DNA from 3 places in the Nisaea sp. genome. Region 3 is predicted to be linked to each of the others. Evidence: predicted binding sites of a transcription regulator. Region 3 holds the regulator's gene; each other region holds the start of a gene.
What was found. Region 3 encodes LexA, which represses DNA repair genes until DNA is damaged. Its sites were predicted from a motif close to ATGTTCTANTTTGGTTC; they were not measured.
Positions count from the first base shown of each region.

Region 1: the regulator LexA is predicted to act here: its motif matches at 4,439-4,455, upstream of uvrA (excinuclease ABC subunit UvrA).
Region 2: the regulator LexA is predicted to act here: its motif matches at 7,598-7,614, upstream of recA (recombinase RecA).

Region 1 is NZ_JAXMNY010000001.1:1,014,795-1,024,838, reverse strand. It holds gene gyrA (DNA gyrase subunit A) at 1-2,729, opposite strand, end outside; gene VOI22_RS04845 (class I SAM-dependent methyltransferase) at 2,889-3,716, opposite strand; gene ssb (single-stranded DNA-binding protein) at 3,755-4,285, opposite strand; gene uvrA (excinuclease ABC subunit UvrA) at 4,474-7,338, shown strand; gene VOI22_RS04830 (hypothetical protein) at 7,382-8,806, opposite strand; gene trmFO (methylenetetrahydrofolate--tRNA-(uracil(54)-C(5))-methyltransferase (FADH(2)-oxidizing) TrmFO) at 8,783-10,044, shown strand, end outside.
Region 2 is NZ_JAXMNY010000001.1:1,590,808-1,600,851, forward strand. It holds gene VOI22_RS07580 (metallophosphoesterase family protein) at 1-350, opposite strand, end outside; gene VOI22_RS07585 (DMT family transporter) at 353-1,201, opposite strand; gene VOI22_RS07590 (GNAT family N-acetyltransferase) at 1,547-1,975, shown strand; gene VOI22_RS07595 (hypothetical protein) at 2,044-2,412, opposite strand; gene VOI22_RS07600 (AAA family ATPase) at 2,412-3,272, opposite strand; gene alaS (alanine--tRNA ligase) at 3,411-6,071, opposite strand; gene recA (recombinase RecA) at 6,384-7,460, opposite strand; gene VOI22_RS07615 (ATP-binding protein) at 7,733-9,760, opposite strand; gene flhB (flagellar biosynthesis protein FlhB) at 9,833-10,044, opposite strand, start outside.
Region 3 is NZ_JAXMNY010000001.1:1,479,712-1,489,755, reverse strand. It holds gene VOI22_RS07060 (citrate synthase) at 1-365, opposite strand, end outside; gene gltX (glutamate--tRNA ligase) at 462-1,856, opposite strand; gene VOI22_RS07050 (ComEC/Rec2 family competence protein) at 1,979-4,066, shown strand; gene VOI22_RS07045 (hypothetical protein) at 4,152-4,466, shown strand; gene lexA (transcriptional repressor LexA) at 4,476-5,246, opposite strand; gene glp (gephyrin-like molybdotransferase Glp) at 5,348-6,601, opposite strand; gene moaC (cyclic pyranopterin monophosphate synthase MoaC) at 6,591-7,067, opposite strand; gene trpC (indole-3-glycerol phosphate synthase TrpC) at 7,102-7,908, opposite strand; gene trpD (anthranilate phosphoribosyltransferase) at 7,901-8,950, opposite strand; gene VOI22_RS07015 (aminodeoxychorismate/anthranilate synthase component II) at 8,947-9,579, opposite strand; gene VOI22_RS07010 (divergent polysaccharide deacetylase family protein) at 9,710-10,044, shown strand, end outside.

The DNA of each region.
Region 1 (10,044 bases), 460 kb from region 3:
TTTCCGCCTTCGTCTGTGTTTTCTTCTTCGCCTTCCACGTCGTCTCCGTTTTCATCGCCGGCCAGGCCCACGGATACGACTTTCTCGCCTTCATCGACGCGGAAGATCCAAACACCCTGGGTTCTCCGCCCAGTGATGCTGATTTCACCGACCGCACAGCGAATCACCTGTCCGCCGTCGGTCACAAGCATAATTTGATCGTTATCGGCCACCGGGAACGCGGCAACGACACCGCCGCTGCGCTTGGTGAGCTCCATATTGGCAATGCCCTGCCCGCCCCGGTTGGTGATCCGGTATTCATGGGCCGAGGTCCGCTTGCCGAGACCGCTTTCCGTAAGCGTGAGGATGAATTCCTCTTCCGCACCAAGTTGTGCGAATCGCTCCGGCGTCAGGGAACCGGTCGCTGGCGAATCGGTCTCCTCGTCGCCCTCGCCCGTCGCCCGCCGCAATTGGCCGGCAAGTTTCAGATAAACATCGCGCTCGAGTTCGTCTGAACCCGGAATATCCTGATAATCGACATGGTGCAGGATCGACATGGAGACGACCTCGTCACCAGCCCCCAGCCGGATACCGCGAACGCCGAGCGAATCGCGGCCACGGAACAACCGAACATCGGTTGCCCGGAAGCGAATCGCCTTGCCGTCCCGCGTGGTGAGGAAGACATCGTCCGCTTCCATGCACGGCTGCACGTTGATCAGACGATCGTTCTCATCCAGTCGCATGGCGATCTTGCCGTTGCGCTTGATATTGGTGAAATCGGACAGAGAATTCCGGCGCACAGTACCGGCAGAGGTCGCGAACATGATGTGCATGTCCGCCCATTCCTCCTCTTCCGCAGGCATTGGCATGATGGTCTGGATCCATTCTCCCTGCTCCAGCGGAAGCAGGTTCACCAGCGCCTTGCCGCGAGACTGCGGCGTGCCGATCGGCAGGCGGTAGGTCTTCATCTGGTAGACCATGCCGCGCGAGGTGAAGAAGAGAATCGGCGTGTGGGTGTTGGCGACGAACAGGCGGCTGACAAAATCCTCGTCCCGCGTGGCCATGCCCGAGCGGCCCTTGCCGCCGCGCTTCTGTGCCCGGTAGGTCGAAAGCGGCACACGCTTGATGTAGCCGTTATGGCTGACGGTAACGACCATGTCCTCGCGTTGGATCAGGTCTTCCATGTCGTGCTCGAACTCGGCATCGACAAGTTCGGTCCGGCGCGGCGTGGCGTAGGCTTCCTTGGCCGCAACCAGTTCGGCACGCAGCACTTCCATCATCCGCGGGCGCGATTGCAGGATTTCCAGATACTCAGCGATCTTGGACGCGAGCTCCTTGGTCTCCTCGATCAGTTTGTCACGCTCCATCCCGGTCAGGCGCTGCAGGCGCAATTCCAGAATGGCCCGGACCTGGGCGTCGGAGAGACGGTATTTTCCGTCCACGACCCTGTGTCCCGGATCGTCGATGATGCCGATGAATTCCTCGACATCTTCCGCCGGCCAATCCCGGCCCATCAGCTTTTCGCGGGCGTCCGCCGCATCGCGGGAGCCACGGATGACTCGAATCACCTCGTCGATATTGTTCACGGCAACCAGCAGGCCGGCCAAAACGTGCGCACGGTCCCGCGCCTTGCGCAGCAGGAAGCGGGTCCGCCGGGTGATGACGACCTCGCGGAAGGCGATGAAGGCGACGATCACGTCGCGCAGGTTCATCTGTTCCGGCTTGCCGCCATTCAGCGCCAGCATGTTGACGCCGAAGCTGGTCTGCAGCGGGGTGAAGCGGTAAAGCTGGCTCAGCACCACGTCCGGCACCGCGTCGCGCTTGAGTTCGACAACGACGCGCACGCCGTCACGGTCACTCTCGTCCCGCAACTCGGCAATGCCTTCGATGGTTTTCTCACGCACAAGTTCTGCGATGCGCTCCATCAGGCGGGATTTGTTCACCTGATAGGGAATTTCGCTGACGACGATGGCGTGGCGATCCTTGCGGATTTCCTGAATATCCGCCTTGGACCGCATCATCACCGAGCCACGCCCGGTGTGGTAAGCGTCACGGATGCCGTTCTTGCCGAGAATCATAGCGCCGGTCGGGAAATCCGGCCCTGGCACGATTTCAATCAACTCATCGATGGTGATACCCGGATTGTCCACATAGGCGCAGCATGCATCGATCACCTCGCCCAGATTGTGCGGCGGGATGTTCGTGGCCATGCCGACGGCGATACCGCCGGCGCCGTTCACCAGAAGGTTCGGATATTCGGCAGGCAGGACACTGGGTTCGGTCGTCGTCTCGTCGTAGTTGGCAACGTAGTCGACCGTATCCTTGTCAATGTCCCGGAGCAGGCCTTCGGCGGATTTCGCGAGGCGTGCTTCTGTATATCGCATGGCCGCGGCCGGATCACCGTCCATCGAGCCGAAGTTACCCTGGCCGTCGACCAGCGGCAGGCGCATGGAGAATTCCTGCGCCATTCGGACCATCGCGTCGTAGATCGCGCTGTCGCCGTGCGGGTGATACTGCCCCATGACGGCACCGACGATGTTCGCCGATTTACGGTAGGGCTTGGACCAGTCGTATCCGCCCTCCTTCATGGCATAGAGAATCCGGCGGTGAACCGGCTTCAGGCCGTCACGTACGTCAGGGAGCGCCCGGGACACGATCACGCTCATTGCGTAATCGAGATAGGAGCGCTTCATTTCGTCTTCGATTGAGACAGGCGAAATGTCGAATGAAGAGGATTCGGATGAGGTCAATTCAAGCGATTTCCGGTTGGTTGCGTCCCTGTCAACGGCGGTGGCAGCCTATATTTGTCGGCCCTCCGCCAGGACCTTCAGAAGTCCCTGAATTTATAACAGAACGGTAACGAAGGAACAATCTTTACGGTGATTTTTTTGAGCCCGATTGTCCATTATTTACAGATACTTGCGCGCCGATATTGAATAACTCAGCGGAAGACGCGGCATCCCTTCGGGTAAACGGTACAAACCACCCTCGCATGGCTCCATGAAAGCCAGCGCTTTCCAGGCCACCGTATCGAACTCATGCAGGTACTCGATCTGCAGGCCGGCATCGATCAGGGCTGTGACAACTTCGCCGACCGGGTGGGTCCATTCGTAGCTGCGCTGGGTCCGGAGAACCGCATTTTCATCCGCGTAGGAATCCGTTCCGTCGAATGAGATGGGGTCGGGTTTATGGAAATAATCGTAAATCGGCGCGTGCGGGGCCGGCGCGTAATCGTCGAAGCTAAGCGTTACGGGATGCTGGTCCAGAAAATAGAAACGGCCGCCCGGTTTCACGAAGTGTGCAACAACCCGCGACCATGCCTCAATGTCCGGCAGCCAGCAAATCGTGCCCCAGGAAACGTAGACCAGATCATATGTTCCCTGGACCAACTCCGGTGCGTCATAGACGTTTCCTTCGATAAAGGCCGCATCGATTCCCGCCCGCTCCGCCAACTCCCGAGCCTGCTTGATTGCGACGGGCGAGAAATCCAGACCGGTAACGCTTTTCGCGCCCTTGCGGGCCAGCAACAGCGTGTCCAGGCCGAAATGACACTGCAGATGCAGGATATCGAGGCCTTTGACGGAACCGAGTTCCTCCAGTTCCGTCTTGTGCAGGTCGCGAGCGCCTTCCGGACCGCTCAGGAAGTCTTCGACGCCATAGTCACTGCCGGCGGAAGTGTAATGCACTTCCGCCAACTCGTTCCATTTTTGCTGATTTGCTGCCTGAAACTTATCCATGCCGTCGGACCCTGTCGGTCGGCGCGTACCAAAGCCGCTTAGAACGGAATCTCGTCGTCGAGATCGCCCGGGCCGCCGACTGGAGCAGGACCGCTACCCCCGCCGCCCTGGCCACCGCCACCAGAGCCGCCGCCGTAACCGCCGCCCTGATTGTAGCCGTCGTCACCACCATAGCCGCCACCCTGGCCTCCGCCGCCGCCCTGACCGCCGCCTTCGTTGCGGCCGTCGAGCATCTGCAGCTCGCCACGGAAACGCTGCAGCACGATTTCAGTGCTGTATTTCTCGACACCGGACTGGTCTGTCCACTTGCGTGTCTGCAACTGGCCCTCGACATAGATCTTCGAGCCCTTGCGGAGATACTGTTCAGCGACCTTTGCAAGATTCTCGTTGAAGATCACAACACGGTGCCATTCGGTCTTCTCCTTACGCTCACCGCTGTTGCGGTCACGCCAGGATTCGGAGGTGGCGACGGAGAGGTTCACGACCTTGTTTCCGTCCTGCATGCTCCGGATGTCCGGATCGCGTCCGAGATTGCCGACAAGGATGACCTTATTGACGCTGCCTGCCATGGTTCTATTTCCACTCTGCTCTGCGAATTTGTTTGCTGGACTGTCCCATATCCGGGACTGCTAATCCAGTCGGGATCGATTACCGTCGGCTTCTCTCCGGATTTGCTGCACCTGCAAAATGCGGGTGGCCAAGTCCAGCCCTGCGCCTTATAAATGTTTCTGTTTCGTTCTTAGTCCGGATTCTGCCAATGTCAGCCTCTTCCGAACCGAAAGATATCCGTGTCCAGGGTGCCCGCGAGCACAACCTGAAGAGCGTCGATGTCTCCATCCCGAGGAACAGCCTGACGGTTCTGACCGGGCTCAGTGGCTCGGGCAAGTCGTCGCTGGCCTTCGATACGATCTATGCCGAGGGACAACGCCGCTACGTCGAGAGCCTGTCGGCCTATGCGCGGCAGTTCCTGGAACTGATGCAGAAGCCGGACGTGGATTTGATCGAGGGCCTTTCACCGGCGATCTCCATCGAGCAGAAGACCACGTCGCGTAACCCGCGCTCCACGGTCGGCACAGTAACGGAGATCTACGATTATCTGCGGCTGCTCTACGCCCGGATCGGTATCCCCTACTCGCCCGCGACCGGCCTGCCGATCGAGAGTCAGACTGTCAGCCAGATGGTCGACCTGATTCTCGAGATGGAGGAAGGCACTCGGCTATACCTGCTGGCGCCGATCGTGCGGGGCCGCAAGGGTGAGTATCGCAAGGAGATGGCGGAGCTGCGCAAGCAGGGCTTTCAGCGTCTCAAGGTTAATGGCGAACTCTATGAAATCGATGACGTTCCGGCCCTGAACAAGAAGCTGAAACACAATATCGAAGTGGTGGTGGACCGGCTTGTCGTCCGTGAGGGCATTGGCACCCGGCTTGCCGATTCCGTCGAGACCGCGCTTGATCTGTCGGATGGTCTGCTGATTGCCGAGGACGCGTCCAGCGGTGAGCGCAAAACCTTCTCCGCAAAGTTCGCCTGCCCGGTTTCCGGCTTCACCATCGACGAGATCGAGCCTCGGCTGTTTTCCTTCAACAATCCGTTCGGGGCCTGCCCGACATGCGATGGCCTCGGCAACAGTATGTATTTCGATCCGGACCTGATTGTTCCGGACGGCAGCAAAAGTCTGCGCAAGGGGGCCCTGGCACCGTGGGCAGGGTCGACCTCTAAATATTACGCGCAGTCACTGGCGAGCCTGGCGAAGCATCTCGATGTCTCTCTCGACACCGCGTTCGAGGATCTGCCGGAAGGGGCGCAGCGCGCCCTGCTCTACGGTACGGGTATTGAACGCGTGGTGATGACCTTCGACGACGGATTGCGGAGCTACCAGACCAACAAGCCGTTCGAGGGACTGGTGCCGAACATGGAACGGCGCTTCCGGGAAACCGATTCCGCCTGGAGCCGCGACGAGCTTTCCAAATACCAGTCCGTTGCACCGTGTGAGGTCTGCCTCGGCCAGCGCCTGAAGCCGGAAGCGCTGGCGGTGAAGATCGAAGGCCGCAATATCAGCGAGCTGACGGAACTGTCTATCTCCGAGGCGGTGAAATGGTTCACAGGGCTGAGCGACAGCCTGACGGGCAAGCAGGCTGAGATCGCCGAGCGTATCCTGAAGGAAATCAACGAACGCCTTGGCTTCCTTAACAATGTCGGTCTGGACTACCTCACCATGTCGCGCGCTTCCGGCACACTATCCGGCGGGGAAAGCCAGCGTATCCGCCTCGCTTCCCAGATCGGCTCAGGCCTGACCGGGGTGCTCTATGTACTCGATGAGCCGTCCATCGGGCTGCATCAGCGGGACAATGACCGCTTGCTGACCACCCTCGTCCGCCTTCGAGATCTCGGTAACACCGTGCTCGTGGTCGAACATGACGAGGATGCGATCCGGGCTGCCGATTATGTGGTCGATATGGGTCCCGGCGCCGGGGTGCATGGCGGCACCGTGGTCGCGGCGGGCACGCCGGAAGAGGTCATGCGGGCGCCGCAGAGTCTGACCGGACAATACCTCACCGGTCTTCGTCAGGTGCCGATCCCGGCGAAGCGGCGCAAGGCGACAAAAGCGCGTCATATTCGGCTGACCGGCGCCACGGCGAACAATCTGGACGATGTCACGGTCTCCATTCCGCTCGGCACCATGACCTGCGTCACCGGGGTTTCCGGCGGCGGCAAGTCCTCGCTGATCATCGAGACGCTGTGGAAAGCTATCGCCAAGAAGCTGCATGGCGCGCGCGAACACCCGGGACCCTATGATTCAATTACCGGGCTCGAGTTCATCGACAAGGTGGTGGATATCGACCAGTCGCCGATCGGCCGCACGCCACGCTCGAACCCGGCGACCTATACCGGCGCTTTCACGCCAATCCGTGACTGGTTCGCCGGTCTCCCGGAAGCCAAGACCCGGGGCTACAAGGCCGGCCGGTTCTCCTTCAATGTAAAGGGCGGACGGTGCGAGGCCTGCCAGGGAGATGGCGTCATCAAGATCGAGATGCACTTCCTTCCAGACGTCTACGTTCAGTGCGATATCTGCAAGGGCAAGCGGTATAACCGTGAAACCTTGGAAATCACCTACAAACAGAAATCCATCGCCGACGTGCTCGCGCTCACGGTCGAGGAAGGCGTGGAGTTCTTCATGGCCGTGCCGTCGATCCGCGACAAGTTGGTGACGCTACAGCAGGTCGGGCTTGGATATGTCCAAATCGGTCAGGCGGCCACCACGCTCTCGGGCGGTGAAGCGCAGCGGGTGAAGCTCTCAAAGGAGCTGTCCCGGCGGGCGACCGGCAAAACACTCTACATTCTGGACGAGCCGACGACCGGGCTGCATTTCGAAGATATCCGCAAGCTGATGGAAGTGCTCCATGCGCTCGTGGACCAGGGCAACACGGTGATCGTGATCGAGCACAATCTCGAGGTCATCAAGACCGCCGACTGGATCATCGATCTCGGCCCTGAGGGCGGCTCCGGCGGCGGCAGGATCATCGCCGAGGGCACGCCCGAGGCTGTCGCCGAAACGGCGGGCAGTTACACGGGCAAGTACCTAGCGCCCTATCTGGCTGCTTCCGGGGCGAAGAAGTCGGCCTGAATCCACCTTCTATAAGAGAGCTCATCCAGTCCGCCCGCGTGACTCAGGCGATCTTGAAGACCGGCCCGAAAACACTGAGCGCCGGGGCTACTCCGGGTCCGTCCACATAATCGCAATGAACTTTGCGTGCCGTGGTCGCCGTATCGAGGTCAGGGGCATCAAATACGAATGTCCGTTTCTGACCACCGCTATTTTTGACGACGAAATTGCTCAGCTCCTCGACCAGGGAAGGCGTGATCCCTTTTGTATCTCCGGTGCTGCAACCGGTCCCGATCAGTCCCGCCCCCTCTAATTGCGCCGCACGACCGAATGTGCGGGAGAAAGAACCAACAAACCCGGCGCAAAATGGTGAGATATACGCGAAAGTATTATGCAGGACGGTCTGTGGAACATCATTGTCGAGCCCCATGATCAACAGCATGAGTCGGCGCTCAGCCCATTCCGGAAGCAACTTGAGTTCGGAAAGAACGACTTCCCGGAATTGCTTGTTGGTCAGGGAGCTCATATGCAGAGGCAACAGTAGTAACGGCTTTGCCCTGGGCGTATCCTTCATCATCGCCTGAGCCAACTGAAGTGACGCAACATCCATCGCGCATTCAAGCGCGCCGGTCTCGCTTCCCGCTTCCGGCATCGTGCCGTCCGGTATCGACAGTTCAGCGCGATACATTGAAACCAGACGCTTGCGGATATTGGTGACCGGCCAATAGACCAGCTTGATTGTTTCCCTGACTTGCTCGAACGCCTCGGTTTCTTCCGCCTGCTTTTCTTGCCGTGCTTCTTCCACTGTCTCGGTCAGCGCCTTGACGTCCGTCAGCTTCTCCGGCTCGTCGCGGGGGATCTCGAAGACCATGGATTTGACTGTGACGCCATGGAACCCGCTATCCGCACTGCTGCCATGCAGGCGCCGGTTCACTTCATTGGCAATCTGCTGTGCTTTCTTGTTTGCCGTTTCCTTGTCGCCCTGCCCGAACAACACGATGAACTGCTCGGCGTTGGCGAGCACATAAACATCATTCGGCGTGATGACCTGCTTGATGATGGTCTCTGTCAGCAGATGAACCTTGCCGCGAACCTTGCCCCAGCTAGGGCCGAATTTTTCCTTCAGGCTCTCCAGGCCGAGCATTTCGACATTGCCTGCCATCAGGGCATCCGCCGCCATCGTGTTGGTGCGGCAGAAATCGATCATTGCGGATTTGAAGCCGTCCTTATCGGTCGGATCCAATTTCTGACGGTCGAAACTCTCAAAATACCCTGTGTCGCTCATCTGATTTTTTGACCGGTTATCCGCGGGTGAGAAGGCTTTGCAGCCAATGGGTAATATGATGCAGAAAAGTAATAAAAACAGGGTTAACGCAGACGCCTTCCTTTGTGCCGCGTTGATGTCGGTGCTTTTAAGGTCTATCTGTCTGCAAATTGCGACCCGCAGCGAGAAATTGGAAGTTTGATGGATAACATGCGCCCGGTTCATGTCATTGGCGGCGGCCTTGCCGGATCCGAGGCGGCCTGGCAACTGGCCGAGGCCGGAGTGCCCGTTGTGCTGCACGAAATGCGGCCGGTTCGTTCGACCGAAGCGCATCAGACCGATGGTCTTGCCGAACTCGTCTGCTCCAATTCCTTCCGCTCGGACGATGCAGAGGGTAACGCCGTTGGCGTGTTGCATGAAGAAATGCGCCGGGTCGGCTCCGTGATCATGACGGCGGCGGATATCCACAAGGTGCCAGCCGGCTCCGCTCTCGCAGTCGACCGCGATCATTTCTCTGCAGCCGTAGAGGAAGCGCTGACCGGACATCCGATGATCACGGTCGAGCGCGGCGAGATTGACGGGCTGCCGCCGGAAGACTGGGATTCCGTGATCGTCGCGACGGGCCCGCTCACATCGCCGGCACTTTCCGAAGCCGTCGCGAAACTGACCGGGCAGGACTCTCTCGCCTTTTTCGATGCGATCGCGCCGATCGTGCATAAGGAAAGCATCGATTTCGACAAGGCCTGGTTCCAGTCCCGTTATGACAAGGTCGGCCCAGGCGGAGACGGCAAGGACTACATCAACTGCCCGATGGACGAAGCCCAATACGAGGCATTCATCCAGGCCCTGCTCGATGCGGAGAAAATGGAATTTCGCGAGTGGGAGAAAGACACTCCCTATTTTGAAGGCTGCATGCCCATTGAGGTGATGGCAGAGCGCGGTTCCGAAACTCTACGCTTTGGCCCGATGAAGCCGGTGGGCCTGACCGATCCGCGCACAGGAACGAGGGCGCATGCCGTGGTCCAGCTGCGTCAGGATAATGCCCTCGGCACGCTCTACAACATGGTCGGGTTTCAGACCAAGATGAAGTATGGCCCGCAAACCGAGGTCTTCCGAAGCATTCCCGGGCTGGAAAAGGCCGAGTTCGCGCGGCTAGGCGGTATTCACCGCAATACCTTCATCAATTCGCCGCTGCTGCTGGACGACACGCTGCGCATGAAAGCCATGCCACGCTTGCGTTTCGCCGGACAGATCACCGGTGTCGAAGGCTATATCGAAAGTGCGGCCATCGGCATGCTCGCCGGGCGATTCGCTGCCGCAGAGCGTCTGAATACCGAGCTGTCCCTGCCGCCGCGAACCACAGCGCTCGGTGCGTTGCTCGCCCATATCACCGGCGATGCCGACGTTGAAACCTTCCAGCCGATGAACGTCAATTTCGGGCTGTTCCCAACGATCGAGCCGGA
Region 2 (10,044 bases), 110 kb from region 3:
CGTTCCTCACTCTCGCTGACATTCCACTCGGCATCGTTCCGATGCGGGATCTCGCCGCCAAGGCCCGTGAACGTGACCCCCTCCAGGATCACGGCCCCGCCATGCAGGTAGTGACCACCTTCCCAGCCTGTGCAGAGCCTCTCTAGTTCCTCCGGCCTGTCGTGGTTGCCGTGAACCAGTACGACCGGCTTTCCGCACCGTTTCAGAAGAGCGATCGTGTCGGATTCGCCCTCACCGCGAATTGCGAAATCACCGGCAGCGACGAGGACATCGGCCTCGCTGCTCGCCTCGACTACCTTCCGTGTAGCGCTCGCACTCCGGTGGAGGTCCGAGAATGCCAGGATACGCATCCTCAATACCTCGCAAAGCGCAGCAGAACCGCACCGATCAGGGTGGTCATGGTCGAGGCCACCTTCATCAAGTCCAGTCGCTCTTTCAGGAAAAAGACGCCAATCAGCAGCGCGAAGACAATGCTGGTCTCGCGGAGTGCCGTCACCAGTGCAATCGGCGCCTGCGTGAAAGCCCAGGTAACCGTCGCATAGGCGACGAAGGACGCACCACCACCAACAAAGAACAGCTTCTTCCCGCTGCTCCAGATGAGACCGAAGGTACCGGTCGAGCGGATCGCCACGTATATCGACATCACGATACCGTTGCCGATGGCTTGCCAGGCATAGAAACCGAGGGAGGTGCAGGCCAACCGCGCGCCCAGCCCGTCCACGAGGGAATAGGACGCGATGAAGCATCCCGTTGTCACGGCGAGCGCGGCCGCCTTTCCGTTTCGCTGTCCGTCGGCCCGCCTGACCAACGTCAGGCTGATGATGCCGGCACCGATCAGGAAGATGGCGGAAAGCTCCATCTTGCTCATTTCCACCCCCAGCACGGCGATTGAAACCGCCGCCACGATCAATGGAGCCACTCCACGGGCGATCGGATAGACCTGCGTCAAATCGCCAAAGGTGTAGGAGCCGAGAAGGAACAACTGGTAGCCGACATGCAGCCCAATCCCGGCAAGAAGGTACGGCAGCGCTTCGGCGTCTGGCAGCGGGACAAACGGCAGGGCCGCCAAGGCGAAAGGCAAATGCCCGAGCACAACGGCCGTCATGGCCATCAGCTTGTCAGCACCGTTCTTGACCAAGGCGTTCCATGCGGCATGCAGGACAGCTGCCCCGATTACGGCGATGAAAACGGTTGTCGACATTGCGAGCTTTCCTGTCTGCACGGGCTGGAATAGAAACGACGGCAAAATTCATATAGACGTATAGATGAATATTAGGTCGCACCAGCGATGGCAGCAATCAAAATAGCGTGCGTTTCAATCAATCTTCCCGTTGCACCCTTACCGGTGCACCGATAAGAACGCGTCACGGAACTGGAGATTTTATGTCCCGATGAATGCGGGCGGCCATGTGGCCACCCATCCAAGCCAGTAACAGATCACGCTTGCGCCGGTACGGCGCGACGCCTGTTGGTTTGACTTCAGCATAATTCGGAACATTCGCTCCGGCAGTTTGCCGGTAGAGGAAACATGGAAATCATCCAGACAATGATCAGACAATACCAATCCAGCGATACCGACGCCCTCGTTTCGATCTGGCGGTCCGCAAGCACGCTTGCCCATCCGTTTCTAAGCGACGGCTTCATGGCGCAGGAGGATGAAAACCTGCGCAATCTTTACCTTCCAAATGCTGAAACCTGGGTTCTGGAGCAGGAAGCAGCATCTGTCGGCTTCATTGCCCTGATCGGCGCAGAGATCGGCGGGCTGTTTCTTTGCCCCTCCTGCCATGGGCAGGGACTGGGCAAAATACTGGTGGATCACGCAGCAGGCCTCAAAGGTCCCTTAAGCGTTGAGGTTTTCGAGCGGAACCATATCGGCCGACATTTCTATGATCGATACGGATTCTCTGAAACCGGGCGATACAGGCATGATGCATCAGGAGAAATGACAATCAGGATGACGATGCCGTCAGTCTGAACCACAACACCGGAAGGCGCCCTTTACTGGGCGCCTTCTTTTTGAACTCATGCCACCGCAACGCGCCGCTAGTTGAGCGCAGCCTGCAGGGCCTTCTGCTTCTCAAGAAGATCGGTTGCCAGGGATCGGCCTCCGTCTTCGGTGCAATGATGATTCTCGATTTCAGCGGCAGCGCTGGACTTTTGCATCGCAATCGCGATTGCCGCCCATTCGAGCGGACCGGCGCCCGCTTTCTCGGCAAGCTGTTTCACTTGCGCGATAAAGTAGGCAAGTTCCTTGTCCGGGCCACCGCAGAACGGCACAGAGGCCGCAATCGTTCCGGCCGCGCTTCCATAGTCCTCAAGGGCTTGTTTCAAGGTCTCGTCGGCCGCGCCAGCCGGCGCTGAAAAAGCCGCGATGGTCAGCGCGGCGGATAGCATCAAACCAAGGCCCTTCATTACCCCCGTCCCTCCCGGCGGGCCATGAAAGCCAGCCGTTCAAACATGTGCACATCCTGCTCATTCTTCAGCAGAGCGCCATAAAGCGGCGGAATAATGTCCTTCTTGTCCTTGGACCGCAGCGTCTCCGGCGGGATGTCCTCGACCACCAGAAGCTTGATCCAGTCCAGCAGCTCGGATGTCGAGGGCTTCTTCTTCAATCCCGGCACCTCGCGCACCTCATAGAAGGAGGTCAACGCCTCGCGCAGCATGTTCTGCTTCAGCTTCGGGAAATGCACCTCGACGATTTCCGCCATCACCTCGGGCTCAGGGAAGCGGATATAGTGGAAGAAGCAGCGACGCAGGAAGGCGTCCGGCAACTCCTTCTCGTTGTTCGAGGTGATGATCACGATCGGCCGCTGTTTGGCCTTCACCACCTGCTGCGTCTCGTAGACGAAGAATTCCATCCGGTCGAGTTCGAGCAGCAGGTCGTTCGGAAACTCGATATCGGCCTTGTCGATCTCGTCGATCAGCAGGATCGACGGCTTTTCCGCCTCGAAGGCATCCCAGAGTTTTCCGCGCACGATGTAGTTGGAAATATCGTGCACCTTCTCGTCACCGAGCTGGCTGTCACGCAGACGGGAGACCGCGTCATATTCATAGAGGCCTTGTTGCGCCTTGGTGGTGGACTTGATGTGCCACTCGATCAGCGGCATGCCGAGAGCGCGGGCCACCTCGTGGGCAAGGACTGTTTTGCCGGTACCGGGCTCCCCCTTGATCAGGAGCGGACGCTGCAGGGTGATCGCCGCGTTCACAGCGACCTTGAGGTCCTCCGTCGCGATATACCCGTCCGTTCCGGAAAAGCGTGACGTCTCGGTCATGAAAACTCCCTCGGGCGCGTGATGCCGTCCGGCAGTAACCCACTGCGAACGGAAAGGAAAAAGCGCCCCCGAAGCGGGCGCCTCCTCGTTAAGGTAAGGCGATCAGTCGCTGCCTGTCGATGGCAAAGCTACCGCCAATCAGGCGAGTTTTTCAGCCAGGGCGGCTTCGATGGCGGCAATCGCCGCCGGCCCTGCATCCGCGTCCGGGCCGCCGGCCTGTGCCATATCCGCACGGCCGCCGCCGCCTTTTCCGCCAAGGGCTTCGGAGCCGACGCGCACCAGGTCCACCGCGCTGACCTTCTCCGTCAGATCCGCCGTAACACCGACCACCAGGGACGCCTTGCCCTCATCGGAGGACACAACAGCCACGACGCCAGTGCCGATCTGCTGCTTCAGGCCGTCCGCGACGCCTTTCAGCTCGCGCGCGGGCACGCCTTCAAGGGCACGGCCGGCGAATGTGACACCCGCCACATCCTTGCTCTGCGCCTCGCCTGCTCCGCCGCCCTCTGCAAGCTTGCGCCGCAGGTCCTGCACTTCGCGCTCTAGTTTGCGGCGATCCTCGATGAGGGTACCGATCCGGTCAGGCAACTGATCGACGGAAACCTTCGCCACCGTCGCTGCTGCCGTCAGCAAACCCTCGCGGCCATCGAGATATTCCAGCGCACCGGCGCCCGTGACAGCCTCGATCCGGCGCACCCCGGACGCGACCGCCCCTTCAGAGATGATATGCAGGACACCGATATCGCCGGTCCGGTTCACATGGATGCCGCCGCAAAGCTCGGTCGAGTAATGCTGCTTACCGGGATCGTCCGTCGCCCCGCCCATGCTGACAACCCGAACCTCGTCGCCGTATTTCTCGCCGAACAGCGCCATGGCACCGGCCTTGATAGCGCTTTCCGGATCCATAAGGGCTGTGGTGACGCCGCTATTGCCGCGAATGCGCTCATTCACTTCCGTCTCGACAGCCTTCAGCTCCATATGGGACATGGCTTTCGGGTGAGCGAAATCGAAACGCAAACGCCCCGGCGCGACGAGCGAGCCTTTCTGCGTCACATGTTTGCCAAGGTGCCGCCGCAATGCCTCGTGCAGCAGGTGGGTGGCCGAATGGTTGGCCTGCGTGTGACCCCTGCGCTCCTTGTCGACAGTGAGCTCGACCGCATCGCCGACCTCGACGACGCCTTCCGCCACTTTGGCGAAGTGAACCCAGAGATCGCCGACTTTCTTCTGTGTATCCGAAACGTCGATCTCCGTGCCGCCAAGGGTACGGGCAGCCCCCGCATCTCCGACCTGACCACCGGATTCGCCATAGAATGGTGTCTGGTTCACGATCATGGCGAACTCAGCCGGTCCCTCTATACGCGTTACCGGCTTGCCATCCAGCACCAGTGCCTCGATCTGGCCTTCCGCATGATCGGTGCCGTAGCCGAGGAATTCGGTGGCGCCGCATTGCTCACGCAATTCGAACCAGACCGCATCGGTCGCCGCCTCGCCGGAGCCGGACCAGGCGGCACGAGCCGCCGCGCGCTGGCGTTCCATGGCGGTTTGGAATCCGTCCGTATCCACAAGGCGGCCCTGACCACGCAGGATGTCCTGGGTCAGATCGAGCGGGAAACCGTAGGTGTCATAAAGCTTGAAAGCCACCTCACCGGCGAGGGTTTCGCCATCGCCAAGACGCGACGTCTCATCTTCCAGGTGCTTCAGACCCCGGTCGAGGGTTTCCTTGAAGCGGGTTTCTTCCAGCTTCAGGGTTTCCTTGATCAGGCTTTCCGCGCGGCCGAGTTCCGGGAAAGCGTCGCCCATCTGCTTGACCAGTGCCGGCACCAGCTTCCAGACCAGCGGGTCCTTGCAGCCCATGATATGAGCATGGCGCATGGCCCGGCGCATGATCCGTCGCAGAACGTAGCCTCGGCCCTCATTGGACGGCAACACTCCGTCGGCGATCAGGAAGCTTGAAGCGCGCAAGTGATCGGCGACCACCCGGTGGGAAATCTTGAATGGCCCGTCCGGGTCAACATTCGCCTCATGGGCCGACGCCTCGATTAGGGCACGCATTAGATCGATGTCGTAATTGTCATGATGGCCCTGCAACACGGCGGCGATGCGTTCCAGCCCCATACCTGTATCGATCGACGGGCGCGGCAGGTTCACCCGGTTGCCCGGCGCGATCTGCTCGTACTGCATGAAGACCAGATTCCAGATCTCGATGAACCGGTCGCCGTCCTCGTCCGGGCTGCCCGGAGGGCCACCCGGAATGTCCGGGCCATGATCGAAAAAGATCTCGGAGCACGGGCCGCACGGGCCGGTATCGCCCATCGCCCAGAAATTGTCAGAGGTGGCGATACGGATGATGCGGTCGTCGGACAGGCCCGCAATCTTGCGCCAGAGCGCCGCCGCCTCCTCGTCCTCGTGATATACCGTCACCAGCAGCTTGTCGGCCGGCAGGCCGTAGCGCTTGGTGATCAGGGTCCAGGCATGCTCGATGGCCTGTTCCTTGAAATAATCGCCAAAGGAAAAGTTCCCCAGCATCTCGAAGAATGTGTGGTGCCGGGCCGTATAGCCGACATTCTCAAGATCGTTGTGCTTGCCGCCAGCACGCACGCATTTCTGGGAAGTGGCAGCCCGGTTGTAGTCGCGATGCTCCTGCCCGGTGAAGACGTTCTTGAACTGCACCATCCCGGCATTGGTGAAAAGCAGGGTCGGGTCGTTCCGCGGCACCAGAGGACTGGAAGCGACTTCGGCGTGACCGTTCTCGACGAAGTAATCGAGGAATGTGCGTCGGATCTCGTTCGCGGTCTGCATATCGTCCCTCCGGACCGGCGGAGCGCGTCTCTTGCCGCCGGAATAACCGTGCCTGTCAGCCCGCCGCGCCATCGCAGCAGGCGGGGTCCGCTTTTACTGAAGAAGCCCTCTTCTGTCCAGCACGCGGCCATTGGGAATCCGCCATTTTCCATTTGGCAAATAGCTCGGTCGATAGGCCCGGGGGAGCCGGGTTGCAGCGGCCGGCTCCAAGCTTATTCAAAAGAAAGCCCTGGACCGAGACCGGTCCAGGGCTTTCTGCTTTTAATCTGCGGCGGAAAAGCCAGCTCTTGAGCCAGATTTCCTTATCCGGAGTCAGCCATCGGTTGCTGGTGCCGTATCGTCCGGCCCCTGCATCATCGCATCCGCGACCAGGCCCGCATTCTGCCGGATCTGCTGTTCGATCTCACTGGCGATTTCCTTGTTCTCGGTCAGGAAGCGCTTGGCATTCTCACGGCCCTGGCCGATGCGCTGACCGCTGTAGGAGAACCATGCGCCGGACTTCTCGACGATCCCGGCATTGACGCCGAGATCAAGGATCTCTCCGGTCTTGGAAATGCCTTCGCCATACATGATGTCGAACTCGACCACCCTGAAGGGCGGCGCCATCTTGTTCTTCACCACCTTGACCCGGGTCTGGTTACCGACCACCTCGTCCCGATCCTTGATCGCGCCGATCCGCCGGATATCCAGCCGTACGGAGGCATAGAACTTGAGCGCGTTGCCGCCGGACGTGGTTTCCGGGTTACCGAACATCACACCGATTTTCAGACGAATCTGGTTGATGAAGATGACAAGGCAGCGGGACTTTGAAATCGAGGAGGTCAGCTTGCGCAGCGCCTGACTCATCAGTCGAGCCTGCAGGCCGACATGACTGTCGCCCATCTCGCCTTCAAGTTCCGCCCGCGGCACCAAGGCTGCGACAGAGTCGACAACCAGCACATCGATAGCGCCGGAGCGTACCAACGTATCGGTAATTTCCAGCGCCTGCTCACCGGCGTCCGGCTGGGAAATCAGCAGCTCATCGAGATCAACGCCAAGCTTGCGGGCATAGATCGGGTCAAGCGCGTGTTCCGCATCGACAAAGGCGCAAGTGCCGCCATTCTTCTGGGCTTCCGCAATGGCATGCAGTGCAAGAGTGGTTTTGCCGGAGCTTTCCGGGCCGTAAATCTCGACGATGCGACCGCGTGGCAAGCCGCCAATTCCCAATCCGATATCGAGCCCGATAGAGCCGGTCGAGACGGCTTCGGCTTCAGCCACCTGCTCGTTCTGGCCGAGCTTCATAATCGAGCCCTTGCCAAATGCCTTCTCGATCTGGCCGAGGGCAGCTTCCAACGCCTTTGTCTTGTCCATGGGGTCCCGTTCGATGACTCTGAGTGCTAGTTCCGACATACCCGATCCTCCATATCCCACAAGGACGCCTGCAATGGCAATCAGCGCCGCCCCGTTTGTCCAATTAACGTTATGGAAGGGACTGAACTGAAATTCGGATTTCAGTATGTACCAGCTTTGTTCTCATTTACAAGAACATTTTCCCCTTTTGTTCACGTTCGAAATCTAGGATTCACTTTACGACTGCCTACGACATTTTGCGTCTGGGCGATGAGATCAGCATTATGTTCTCACCTTGTTCCAATTCCGTCGTCCGAATCACCATGGAGCACTCATAGCGGGTGGAGCACATCTTTCACCGTTCCCGCAAGCTGCTTCAGGCTGAAGGGCTTCGGCAGGAAATGAATGTTGGTGTCTTCCTCGATGCGCTGGCGCAGGGCGTCCTCTGAATAGCCTGAAATACAGATAACCCGGAGATCCGGCCGGTCCTCCCGCACCTTGCGCACCAGGGTCGGACCATCCATCCCCGGCATCACCACATCGGTGATCAACAGGTCGATCTCCTCGCTCTTGTCCGACAGCAATTGCAGGGCCGCCTCTCCGTTACGAGCCTCGATTACCTTGTAGCCCTTGTTCCGCAGGGCACGCGCGCCGAACAGACGGACCGGATCCTCGTCCTCGACCAGCATGATGGTTTCCACCCCGGTCAGATCCTTGCGTGATTCGGTGCCATCCATCTGCCCGTCGCCATGCCGGCTGAGCGCCTCCTTACCCTCGTAGGCGGGCAGGAATACGGAGAACGTCGTGCCCTCTCCGACTGTGCTTTCCACCGAAATGAAGCCGTTGATCTGCTTCACGATGCCATAGACAGTGGAGAGACCGAGCCCGGTTCCCTGCCCGACCTCCTTGGTCGAGAAGAACGGCTCGAAAATCCGGCCTATGATCTTCTCTTCAATGCCGGTTCCGGTATCCACCACATCGAGCTGCACATAGCGCCCGGCGGGCATCATGTCATCACCGCGCCGAACCGGCACCTGAGTGACAAAGTCATGGGTTTTCATCGTGATCTTGCCACCGCCAGGGCAGGCGTCACGGGCATTCACGACCAGATTGATCACCACCTGCTCAAGTTGCCCCTGATCGACCCGGATCGGTGCCAGCTCGCGGCCATGGGTGATTTTCAGAACGATGTTCTCACCGATCAGGCGGCGCAACAGGTGCGACAGGTCCGCAACGGTCTCGGTGACATCGAGCACCCGCGCGATCATCGTCTGCTGACGGGAAAACGCGAGCAACTGGCGCACCAGATTAGCCGCCCGGTTGGCGTTCTGCTTTACCTGCATGACATCCGAGAAGGACTGGTCTCCCGGCCGGTGACGGGCGAGCAGGAGATCGCAATACCCGTTCATGGCCGTCAGCAGATTGTTGAAATCATGTGCGACACCGCCTGCGAGCTGGCCGACAGCCTGCATCTTCTGCGACTGGGCGACCTGCGCCTCCAACTGACGGCGGCGACCGATATCGATCAGATATACGACGAGCGTCGCGCCATCCGGACCTTCCCCGACTTTAAGGGAACGGCAAAAAACAGCGACCTCGATGCCGTCCCCACCTTCGCGGTCGACAAGCTGGACTTCGATGTTCTCTCCATCTGCGGAGGCTCCCTCCAGGAACCGGGCCGCGGCCTCGCGGTCTTCCTGGTCGATAAGATCGACAAAGAGCGTGCCCCTGTCCGCCGCTCCCGGCCCGGTGCCTTCGACCAGCGCCCTATAAGCCGCATTCGCATGAATGGTTTTGAAATCGCCGCCGAGGAAAACAATGCCGGCCGGGGCGTAATCGAGAGCCGGAGCCGTCCAGCTATCCGTCTCGGGCAACAGCAATGCCAGAATGCTTCCGCCGTCCTCCGCGTCCCGATCAACGGCAAGCTGCACCTGCCAGGCTGACTGGCCCTCCGCCGACGGCACCGTTCCAGCCGTGACAAGCACTCCCGGCTCTGCAGCCCGGGCCTGCTCCATGTGCTTGCTGACCATGAGGCGCAATCGGAGAACAACCTTGTTTGAGGCGATATCGTCCCCGTCACCCGCAGCAAACAAATCGACGAAAGCCTGATTGGCGGACAGAAAACGGCCTTCGTCGGAAAACCTGCAGACCGGAAGCATTGGCGTGGCTTCCGCTTTCTCCGCCTGAGTTCGCTCAGAGAGTTCTGACGTCAAGGCCGCAACGTCTGCCCGTAATTGTTCACGCTCCGCCTCGAGTATTCTCAAGGCCGCGCGGGAGCGCCTGAGTTTGACAGTCGCAGCGACACCAATGGCAGCGGCCACCAAAAAGCCGCTCGCCGCGGGCACAATCATCGGATCCATCCGGTCTCCCCAAGGGTCGAGACATTTGTGCGGAACGATTGCACGTGCCCTCCGCCCTGTCTTTTTTCTAATTTATAGAGAGATGTTCGCGGGCACGTTCGATTTGTTCAACTTGAAGACATAGCTGATCACCTCGGCAACGGCCTTGAAATATTCTTCCGGGATTTCCTCGTCTATCTCGGCATTCTCGAATAGCGCGCGCGCCAACGGCCGGTTTTCAACGATCGGAACATCGCTGTCTGTCGCGACTTCCCGGATTTTCAGGGCAACAGCGTCCACGCCCT
Region 3 (10,044 bases):
TGCTCGTGCACCATCGTGTGATAGGTCACGTCGTGATCGAACTTGGCCTTCTGTTCCTTGTTCGGCAGATCGCCGTTCAGCAGCAGATGGGCAACCTCGAGAAAGGAACAGTTGGCAGCCAGATCTTCGATCCGATAGCCGCGATGGAGCAGAATGCCCTTGTCACCGTCGATATAGGTCAGGCCGGACTCACAAGAGCCGGTCGAGGTGAAACCGGGATCATAGGTAAAATGATCCGTCTGGGCGTAGAATTTACGGACATCGACCACGTTTGGGCCGACCGATGCGTGCAGGACTGGAAGGTCGTAGCTCTTGCCGGTCTGATTATCGGTGAGTGTAAAGCTGCCGGTGTTTGATTTAGTCATCCTGAGCTTCCCTTAGTTCTTGTTGGGCGGCTGCCCCGCATCCCCCTGGGGCACATTTGGGGCAACGTGCCGCTTAATCGCGGCGGATATTAGTCTCTATTGTGCAGTGCCGCAAACCGCCTTGAGCCGGGCCAAGGTTTCTGCGCGTTCCAGAACAGCGGCAACCTCGAAGATGCCCGGCGAAACAGTTGATCCCGTTAGCGCAGCGCGCAGCGGTTGGGCAAGTTTTCCGAGTTTGATATCGGCTTTTTCGGCAACGGTGCGGACGGCTTGCTCAATGGCTTCCTCGTTCCACTCCGGAATCGCTTCGAGATCGGCGGTGAGAGCTGCTAGGTGGCTAAGAGCTTCTTCCGTTAGAAGATTTCTGGCCTTTTCCGTGAAAGTCAATGGCACGGCCGCAGTATAGAACGCGGCATTCTCAGTCAGCTCAACCATGGTTTTAGCGCGTTGTTTAAGGCCGTTCATGCCTTTAAGAATCCGGCTGCGGCCTACCTCGTCGACGTCGCCGAGACCGGCGATGACGAGTCCGGTCAGCCGTTCGTTATCGGCTTCGCGGATATAATGGCCATTCAGATTTTCCAGTTTGGCAAGATCGAAACGGGATGGAGAGCGGCCGACGGCTTCCAGAGTGAACCATTCAATGGCCTGCGCAGAGGAGATGATCTCATCGTCGCCGTGACCCCAGCCAAGGCGAAGCAGATAATTTTTCAAGGTTTCCGGCAGATAGCCCATCTCCCGGTAGGCATCCACGCCGAGCGCGCCATGGCGCTTTGACAGCTTGGCGCCGTCGGCACCGTGAATCAGCGGGATATGGCCGAATTCCGGAACGTCCCACTCCATTGCGCGGTAAAGCGCGGCCTGGCGGAAAGCGTTGTTCAGATGGTCGTCGCCGCGCAGCACATGGGTGATGCCCATATCATGGTCGTCGACGACCACGGACAGCATGTAGGTCGGGGTGCCGTCGCCACGCAGCAGCACGAAATCGTCAAGCTGCTCGTTTTGCACGGTGACGTCGCCCTGGATATGGTCTGACAGAGTTGTCTCGCCTTCCAGCGGGGCCTTGAGGCGGACAACCGGGGCGACGCCCGCAGGTGCTTCCGACGGATCGCGGTCGCGCCACATGCCGTTGTACCGCATCGGTTTTCCGGCCGCCTTCGCCTCTTCGCGCATGGTCTGGAGTTCTTCCGGGGTGCAGTAGCAGTAATAGGCCCGGCCCTTGGCGACCAGTTCCTTGGCCACTTCCGCATGACGCTCCAGTTGGGCTGACTGATAGACCGGCTCCTCGTCGCCAAGCAGGCCTAGCCACGCGAGACCGTCGAAGATTGCCTGCACCGCTTCGGGTGTGGAGCGTGCCTTGTCTGTATCCTCGATCCGGACCAGATATTTTCCGCCCGTGTGCCGCGCATAGAGCCAGTTATAGAGCGCGGTCCTTGCGCCACCGATATGCAGGAAACCGGTTGGCGACGGGGCAAAACGCGTTACGACGGACATGGAGCTGTTTCTCGTGATTTTGTTGGGCAAAGGGTGAGCCCCGGCCATCTCGGCCTTTGGGCGCGGGGCTATGTAGCACATTGACCGGTGCAGTGCGAGATTGGACAGCGACGGGAGCTGTCTTGCGTCGGGGGCTTCGGGCCGGGCAGGACTGGCTGGCAGGTGTCGTGGCGCAAAACCGACCGCGTGCCGGGCTCTGGCTGCCCGTTGCGTTCGGCGCCGGTATTTTCAGCTATTTCGAGTTGCTGACTGAGCCGCCTCTCTATGTAGGCCCGGCGCTGTTTGGTTTCCTTGCGTTGCTGTTGGCGATCACAAGGCGCTCCGTGGTTTGCGTCTTTTGTCTGATACCGTTGCTGGCTGCTGTCGCCGGGTTCTCGGCAGCGCAATTCAGGACATGGCAGGTCGCCGCCCCGGTCCTGAAGCGGGAAATCGCGATTTCTCTCACCGGGATGGTGGAGGAAGTGCGGGCCACCTCACGGGGGGAGAGGTTGATCGTCCGTGTGGAGCAGTTTGGCCGGATTGCGCTGGAAGACCGGCCCGGCCGGGTGAGGCTGCTTTTGCTGAAACGGGACAGGGCGCCGTCTGCCGGCTCGCGGATCACGGTCTTTGGGCGTTTCAGACCGACGCCTCCGCCGGTCGCTCCCCATGCCTTTGATTTTCAAAGAGCGCTCTATTTTGGGGGAGTCGGCGCCGTCGGCTTTGCCCTTGGGCCGTTGACCGTGGAGGCTGCGGGGGAGGTGCCTCTGTCTGGCAGGCTCTCGGCTCTTCGCAGTGATCTTTCGGAGCGAATCAGATCCCGGCTTCCGGGAGATACCGGTGCGCTTGCCGCCGCGCTTCTTGTTGGGGACCGGGACTGGATCTCCGAGGGTGCGACTGAGGCCATGCGGGATGCGGGTATTGCCCATCTGCTCGCCATCTCGGGGTTGCATATGGGGCTGGTTGCCGGGTGTGTGTTCTTCTTCATCCGCCTGCTGTTAAGCCTCCACCCAGCGATAGCGCTGCGCTGGCCAACGAGAAGAATGGCGGCGACGGGCGCAATCCTGTTCGCGACGGTCTATCTGTTGTTGTCCGGCGCGTCCGTGCCGACGCAGCGCGCCTATGTCATGACAGTGGTCGTGCTAATCGGGGTCGTGATCGGCCGGCGGGCAATTTCCATGCGCCTGATTGCCTCCGCCGCCGCGATCATCATGGCGGCGCGTCCCGAATATGTCCTGGGCGCCAGCTTCCAGTTGTCTTTCGCCGCAGTTATTTGCCTCGTTGCCATCTACGAGACCGGTACGTGGAGCATGTATCCGGCGCGTGGCCAACTTTTTGGCGGATTTACCCGGCATGTCGGGTTGCTTGCACTGAGTTCCTTTGTTGCCTCAAGCGCCACATTGCCGTTGGCACTCTATCACTTTCAGAAAGCCGCACTTTACGGCGTTGCGACCAACTTGCTTGCTGTTCCGGCCGCTAGCCTGTGGATTATGCCGTTCGGTGCGGCGGCGCTGATCCTAATGCCATTCGGGTTTGAGGGACTGGCGCTGGTACCGATGGGTTGGGGGATAGACGGCGTTCTTCAGCTCGCCAGGGTCGTCCAGGGCTGGCCGTATGCGACACACGCTGTTGCGGCGGCTCCTGGTTGGGTCATGGGCCTCACGGCCTTCTCGGGGCTTTGGTTGTGCCTGTCGCGTGGACGTATACGGTTCGGTGCCGTTCCGGTTCTTGTTGTGTGCATGGGCGTACTTGTGGCGTCTCCCTGGGTTCCGCCAACACTGGTCATTGCGGATCGGGCCAAGATGGTCGGTGTGTTTTCAGGAGCGGGGATAGTCTCGACGTCAAGACATTCGGGGTTTGCTGTCGATGTCTGGCGTCGTCGTGCGGGAGTGTTGGACGCGCAAGGAGATGAGCCGGCCGCGCCATCCCGGTTCCATTGTGACAGTCTGGGCTGCGCGATGGACGCACCGCGGATCGGTTCTGTTGCCTGGTCCTCCGATGCGCAATCTCTTGCGGAGGATTGCCGGCGGGCGGACATTCTTGTGACCCGGGTAAGAGTGCCGGATATCTGTCCGATGCCGCGGCTGATCTTAGGGCCAAAGCAAATCAGGGCTGGCGGCTCAATTGCAATCTGGCTGGATAAACCCGTGCCAAAAGTTGTATACTCAAGGCAGATACAGGGAAACAGGCCTTGGTCACGCGGAATTGCGCGTAGCCGCAATAAAACAAATTGAATTTTAGTGCGAAAAAAGCGATAACTTTACATAAATTCAATGAGCCTGTTTCGTAGACTGCGATTTACAGAAGGGTGAAGCGCTGGTGTCGGATACTTTAAAAAAACGAGCCCTGAACATTCTGGCTGACTCGGTATCTGATGTTGTTGGCACCAAGAACCTTGCCTATATCGCGATCAAGAAAGCTTCCGACGAAGAAGGCAACCATGCCCGCCATGAATGGGCTACTTCTGTGTTCGACCAGATTCCGCTGACCAACCGGCGAGAGATCAAGAGCGTCGCGATCAACAAGGCGCAGGAAGAACGGCGTCACGTCCTTTCCGTCCGGGCACGGAACAAGCCGCAGGCGGAGGTGAAGATCGCCGATCTCGGTGTGATCTGGGGCTCGAACGCCGGCTAGTCGCCGGACTTAATATTTCCTCATCAATCCGACAAGACTGCCTTGGATCCGGACCTGGTCCGGGCCGAATATACGTGTTTCGTAATTCGGGTTGGCAGGCTCCAGAGCGATCGCGTGCCCGCGCCGGCGCAGACGTTTCAGTGTAACTTCGTTCTCATCGACAAGGGCGACAACGATACTGCCGTTATCGGCCGTATCCCCGCGTTTGATGATCACTGTATCGCCGTCGAGAATTCCGGCATCGACCATGGAATCACCGGAAACCTCAAGCGCGTAATGATCACCCGCCCGGATCATGGAGCCCGGAATGCCGATGCGCGCACTATTGTCGCGCAGGGCTTCAATTGGCGTGCCGGCGGCGATCCGACCCAACATGGGAAGATCGATCATCTCTTCATCTGAATGCGTTGCTGCCTGTTCCGGAGCGGGGGGGGCCGTTTCCTCGACATCCCGTGAGGCGCGGGCAAAATTACCGGGGATGACATTCGGGGTGAACCCACGGCTGGCCGGACGGTCGAGCGCAGCCGGATGCGTTACAGCCGCCTGGGTCGGAGCCGCTGCGCTTGAATCGGGCGTGCGCAGTATTTCAAGCGCCCGGGCCCGGTGTGGCAGGCGCCGGATGAAACCGCGTTCCTCCAGCGCCGTGATCAGTCGGTGAATACCAGACTTGGATTTCAGGTCTAGTGCATCCTTCATTTCATCGAAGGAGGGAGAGACGCCGTCTTCTTCCAGACGTTTCTGGATGAACAGCAGTAGTTGGTGCTGCTTTTTGGTGAGCATCGGAGACTCCCGCACTGGTTCCGTTAAGAACAAAAGATAAACATTTGAAATGTTCTACTTTGGTTCTTGTCTGGCGTCAAGCCTTTGGTCGAGCGGGGAGATCAGATCGAAATCGTCCCGATACCGAGGGGAAGAATGTTGACTTTAGTGCCCGCGGCAAGCGCCGGCCCGTGCGGCGGACGGATCAGCAGACAGTTCGCCTCAGCCAGCAGAGCCAGCATTGAGCTGTCCTGGCGCTCGAATATCTCGACCACGGCCTCGCCGTTTTCGTCCAGATGATACGTCGCGCGCAGATAGTCCTGGCGCCGGTCGTTTTCCTTTAGCGGCATGGCGAGGCGCGCTTTCAGGGTGCGGTTTTCCGGCTCGGCCCTGCCAAGCATGGCGGAGATAGCCGGACGCAGGAATACGGTGCCGCAGACGATAGTGGAGACCGGGTTGCCCGGCAGGCCGAGCAGCGGGGTGTCGCCGATATGACCGAAGATCAGCGGTTTGCCGGGGCGCATGGCGATCTTCCAGAAATCAAGCTCAAGCCCGCCGGGGCCGAACTTGTCGCTGCCGAGTGCGTGACGGACAAGATCGTGTTCGCCGACGGAGGCGCCGCCGGTCGTGATTAGAATGTCCGCGCCTCTGGCGCCACGTACCATGGCTTGCAGGCCCTCGACCGTGTCGGGAGCAATGCCGAGGATAGTCGGCTCGCCGCCACAGGCCCGCACCAGCGCCGCCAGAGCATAACTGTTCGAGCTAACAATCTTGTTCGGCCCTGTTGGATCGCCCGGCCGGATGATCTCGTCGCCGGTTGGCAGGATGGCAACGCGCGGTTTCCGGCGCACTTCGATCCAGGGCACGTTCATGGCGGCGGCCATGCCGATATCACGGGCGGTCAGAACCCGTCCGGTCTTGATCCGGATATCGCCCTCACGGAAATCGAGCCCCGCCGGGCGCACATAGGCGCCGGTTCTGGTCGCTTCGGTAACCTCAAGTGTGGCCCCGTCTTTTTCTGCGCTGGCCTTCACGTCTTCCTGAATGACGATGGTGTCGGCGCCATGAGGCACCGCGCCGCCTGTGAAAATGCGGACCGCCTCACCTGGGCCGACCGTACCCTCGAAGATATGACCGGCGGGGGCCGTCCCGATCCGTTTCAGTCTGGCGCCCTTTTCGGCCACGTCTAAGCCGCGCACGGCATAGCCGTCCATCGCCGAGACAGCTTCCGGAGGTTGTGTGCGTCGCGCCGCGATATCCGCGGCGGCGGTGCGCCCGTGTGCGTCCGTCAGCGGCACGTCCTCGGCTGGCATCACCGGCATTGCGGAGAGGATGCGGCTTAGCGCTTCCTCGACCGGCAGCAGATCATTCGGCATGCCAGTCTCCGGATTTGCCGCCCGCCTTGTGAATGAGGCGGATATTCTCGAGCTTCATCCCTCGGTCCACGGCTTTGCACATGTCATAGACGGTGAGTCCGGCGACACTGACGGCGGTGAGCGCCTCCATCTCGACACCGGTGCGGCCCTTGAGCTTGCAGGTCGCAGAGATATCGACGGCATTGCGGTCGGTATCGCAGGTCAGCTCGACCTTGACTGAGGTGAGGGAAAGCGGATGGCAAAGCGGGATCAGGTCCGGTGTCTTCTTCGCGCCCATGATGCCGGCGAGACGGGCGACGGAAAGCACATCGCCTTTCTTCACGCCACCATCGACGATCAGTTTCATGGTTGCCGGGGCCATAGTCACCGTACCGGCCGCCGTGGCGGTGCGCTCTGTGATTTCCTTGTCGCCGACATCGACCATGGCGGCATTGCCGCGCTCGTCGAAATGGGTCAGTTCGCTCATCTTCTGTTCCGTATGCCTTTAGGGGGCCGGGCGCTCAGGCAACTGCCGGCACTGGATCGTTCAGCAGGATTGCAGTGGCGCGCCGAACATCCTCCTGCCGCATCAGGCTTTCGCCGACCAGGAAGCAGCGGGCGCCAACGGCCGCCATGCGGGCAAGGTCGGCCGGCTCATTGAGACCGCTTTCTGATATCAAAAGCCGGTCCGAGGGTACCCGCGCGGCCAGTTCTTCGGTCGTCGCGATATCCGTCACCATGGTCTTGAGGTTTCGGTTGTTGATGCCGATAAGCGGTGATTTCAGTTCGAGAGCCCGGTCGAGTTCCGCGCCGTCATGCACCTCGATCAGCACATCCATACGGAGCTCGGTTGCCAGCGCTTCAAGCTCGGCCGCTTGCGCGTCTTCAAGTGCCGCCATGATCAGCAGGATGCAATCGGCACCCAGCGCGCGGGACTCCCATATCTGGTAAGGGTCGAGCATGAAGTCCTTGCGCAGGACCGGAAGTGTGACCGTGTTCCGGGCAGCGATCAGATAGTCGTCATGGCCCTGGAAATAGGGCATATCGGTCAGCACGGAGAGACAGGTGGCGCCGCCACCTGCATAGGCTTCCGCGAGGCGCGGGGGATCGAAATCGGCGCGGATCAGCCCTTTGCTGGGAGAGGCTTTCTTGACCTCTGCGATCAGTCCGTAGCCGACCCGGGAAGCCCTCTTCAGGGCAGAGCCGAAACCGCGGGGCGCCGAAGCCTCGTCGACGCGTGCCTTCAGCTTTCCTACCGGCCTGGCGGCCTTGCAGGCAGCGATATACTCGCGCTTGTCCGCGCAGATCTTTGCGAGGATGTCAGTCATGGGCTACCGCCTCGTTGAGGGAATTTGTGACTTTGATGAGTGCCTCGAGTTTGGCCAGTGCCTTGCCGCTGTCGATGGTCTCGGCAGCCAGGGCGACACCGTCTTTTAAAGTGGAGACCTTCTCGGATACCATCAGAGCGGCTGCGGTATTGAATAGCACAACGTCGCGATAGGCGCCGGGCTGACCTTCCAGAAGGGCGCGCAGAGCCTTCGCGTTTTCTTCCGGGGCACCGCCCTTGAGATCTTCCGGCTTGGCCAGCGGCAGGCCGGCATCTTCGGGCGAGATCTCGAAGGAGCGGACCTTGCCGTCTTCCAGCGCGGAGACATAAGTGGGGCCGGTTGTGGTGATTTCATCGAGGCCGTCGGAGCCGTGCACGACCCAGGCCCTTTCGGAGCCGAGTTTGCCGAGCACCTGCGCCACCGGTTCCACCCATTCGCGGGCAAAGACACCGACAAGCTGGCGCTTCACGAAGGCCGGATTGGAGAGCGGGCCGAGCAGGTTGAAGATCGTCCGCGTGCCGAGTTCGACGCGGGTGCCGCCGACATGGCGCATGGAGGAATGATGACGGGGGGCCATCAGGAAGCAGATACCGGCTTCGTTGATGGCCTTTTGCACCAGGCTCATGTCGCACTCGTTGTTGATACCGAGCGCGCTCAGCACGTCGGCAGCTCCGGTGCGGGAGGAGAGGGCGCGGTTGCCGTGCTTCGCAACAGGCTGACCCGTACCGGCCAGCACAAAGGCACTGGCGGAGGAGATGTTGTAGGTCTTCGCGCCGTCCCCGCCGGTGCCGACCGTATCCATGGCATTGGCGGGAGCGCTGATACGAAGTGCTTTCGCTCGCATTGCCTTCGCGGCGCCAGTGATCTCCTCGACGGTTTCGCCTCGGACCCGCAGCGCCATCAGGAAACCGCCCATCTGCGCCGGTGTGGCGTTGCCCGACATGATGATGTCGAATGCGGTCTCGGCCTGTGCTTCCGACAGCGAAGCGCCAGTCGCCACGTGCCCGATCAGCGACTTCATGTCCTGGATGTCGCCGGTCATGTCCCGGTTTTCCGCAATTCTGATTCAAGTTGTTCCAGCGGCTTCAGCGGCTCGACATTGACGCCGGAGATCCGCAAGAAGTTCTGCAGGAGTTTGTGTCCATGCTCGGAGGCGATGCTTTCCGGATGGAACTGGACGCCATGGATCGGCAACTCGCGATGCTGCAGCCCCATGATCATGCCGTCCTCGGTCTCGGCGGTAATTTCGAGACAGTCCGGCAAGGTCGCCCGGTCGACGACCAGCGAGTGATAGCGGGTCGCATCGAACGGACTTGGCAGGTCCTGGAAAACGCCTTTATTCGTATGGGTGACGGCGCTGATCTTGCCGTGCATCGGTACCGGACCGCGGGTGATCTTGCCGCCAAAGGCCTGTCCGATAGACTGTAGCCCGAGGCAAACACCGAACACGGGAACCTTTCCGGCGGCGCGCTCGATCAGCTCCAGGCAGATGCCTGCACTGTCCGGATCGCGCGGGCCCGGCGACAGCACAATGCCTTGCGGGTTCAGTGCCATCGCCTCGTCGGTGCTGATCTGGTCGTTACGGTGTACAACTACCTCCACGCCCAGCGACCCGAGGAAGTGCCAGAGGTTGTAGGTAAAGCTGTCGTAATTGTCGATAAGTATGAACATTTTCAGACTTTTATCGAATTGTGTTGAAGTAAGATCGGAGGCTCTTCTAGTGTTTATAGCAAGCCTCCGCACGAGCGAATAGAGACTGCCCCGGCAGGCGTGGCTTGGCAAACCCTTTTGGGACCGGTTTATGGCGCGGAAACGCAAAGACAAAATCAGGATCAACAGACTGGTTCTCGCGGCTGGCGGAGGGGCCTTCGTGCTGGCCGTGTTCGGCGTCGGTCTCTGGGCTGGCATGCAGTTCGGTGCCGAGCCGGCCATTCAAATGCCGTCTGACGGTGCGGCGCCGGCACGTAAGATGGTGGCACTCCCGGCGCCTACCGGACCCAAACCGCTGGAACAGGCCGCGCTCGACCGGCTGATTGCCAAAGTCGCGGAACCAGTGCCGGAAGAGGCTGCGAAACCCGCGCCCGCGATTATCCCTCCCGAAGTGGACTTGCCTGTTCCGGACCTGATGCCCGCAAA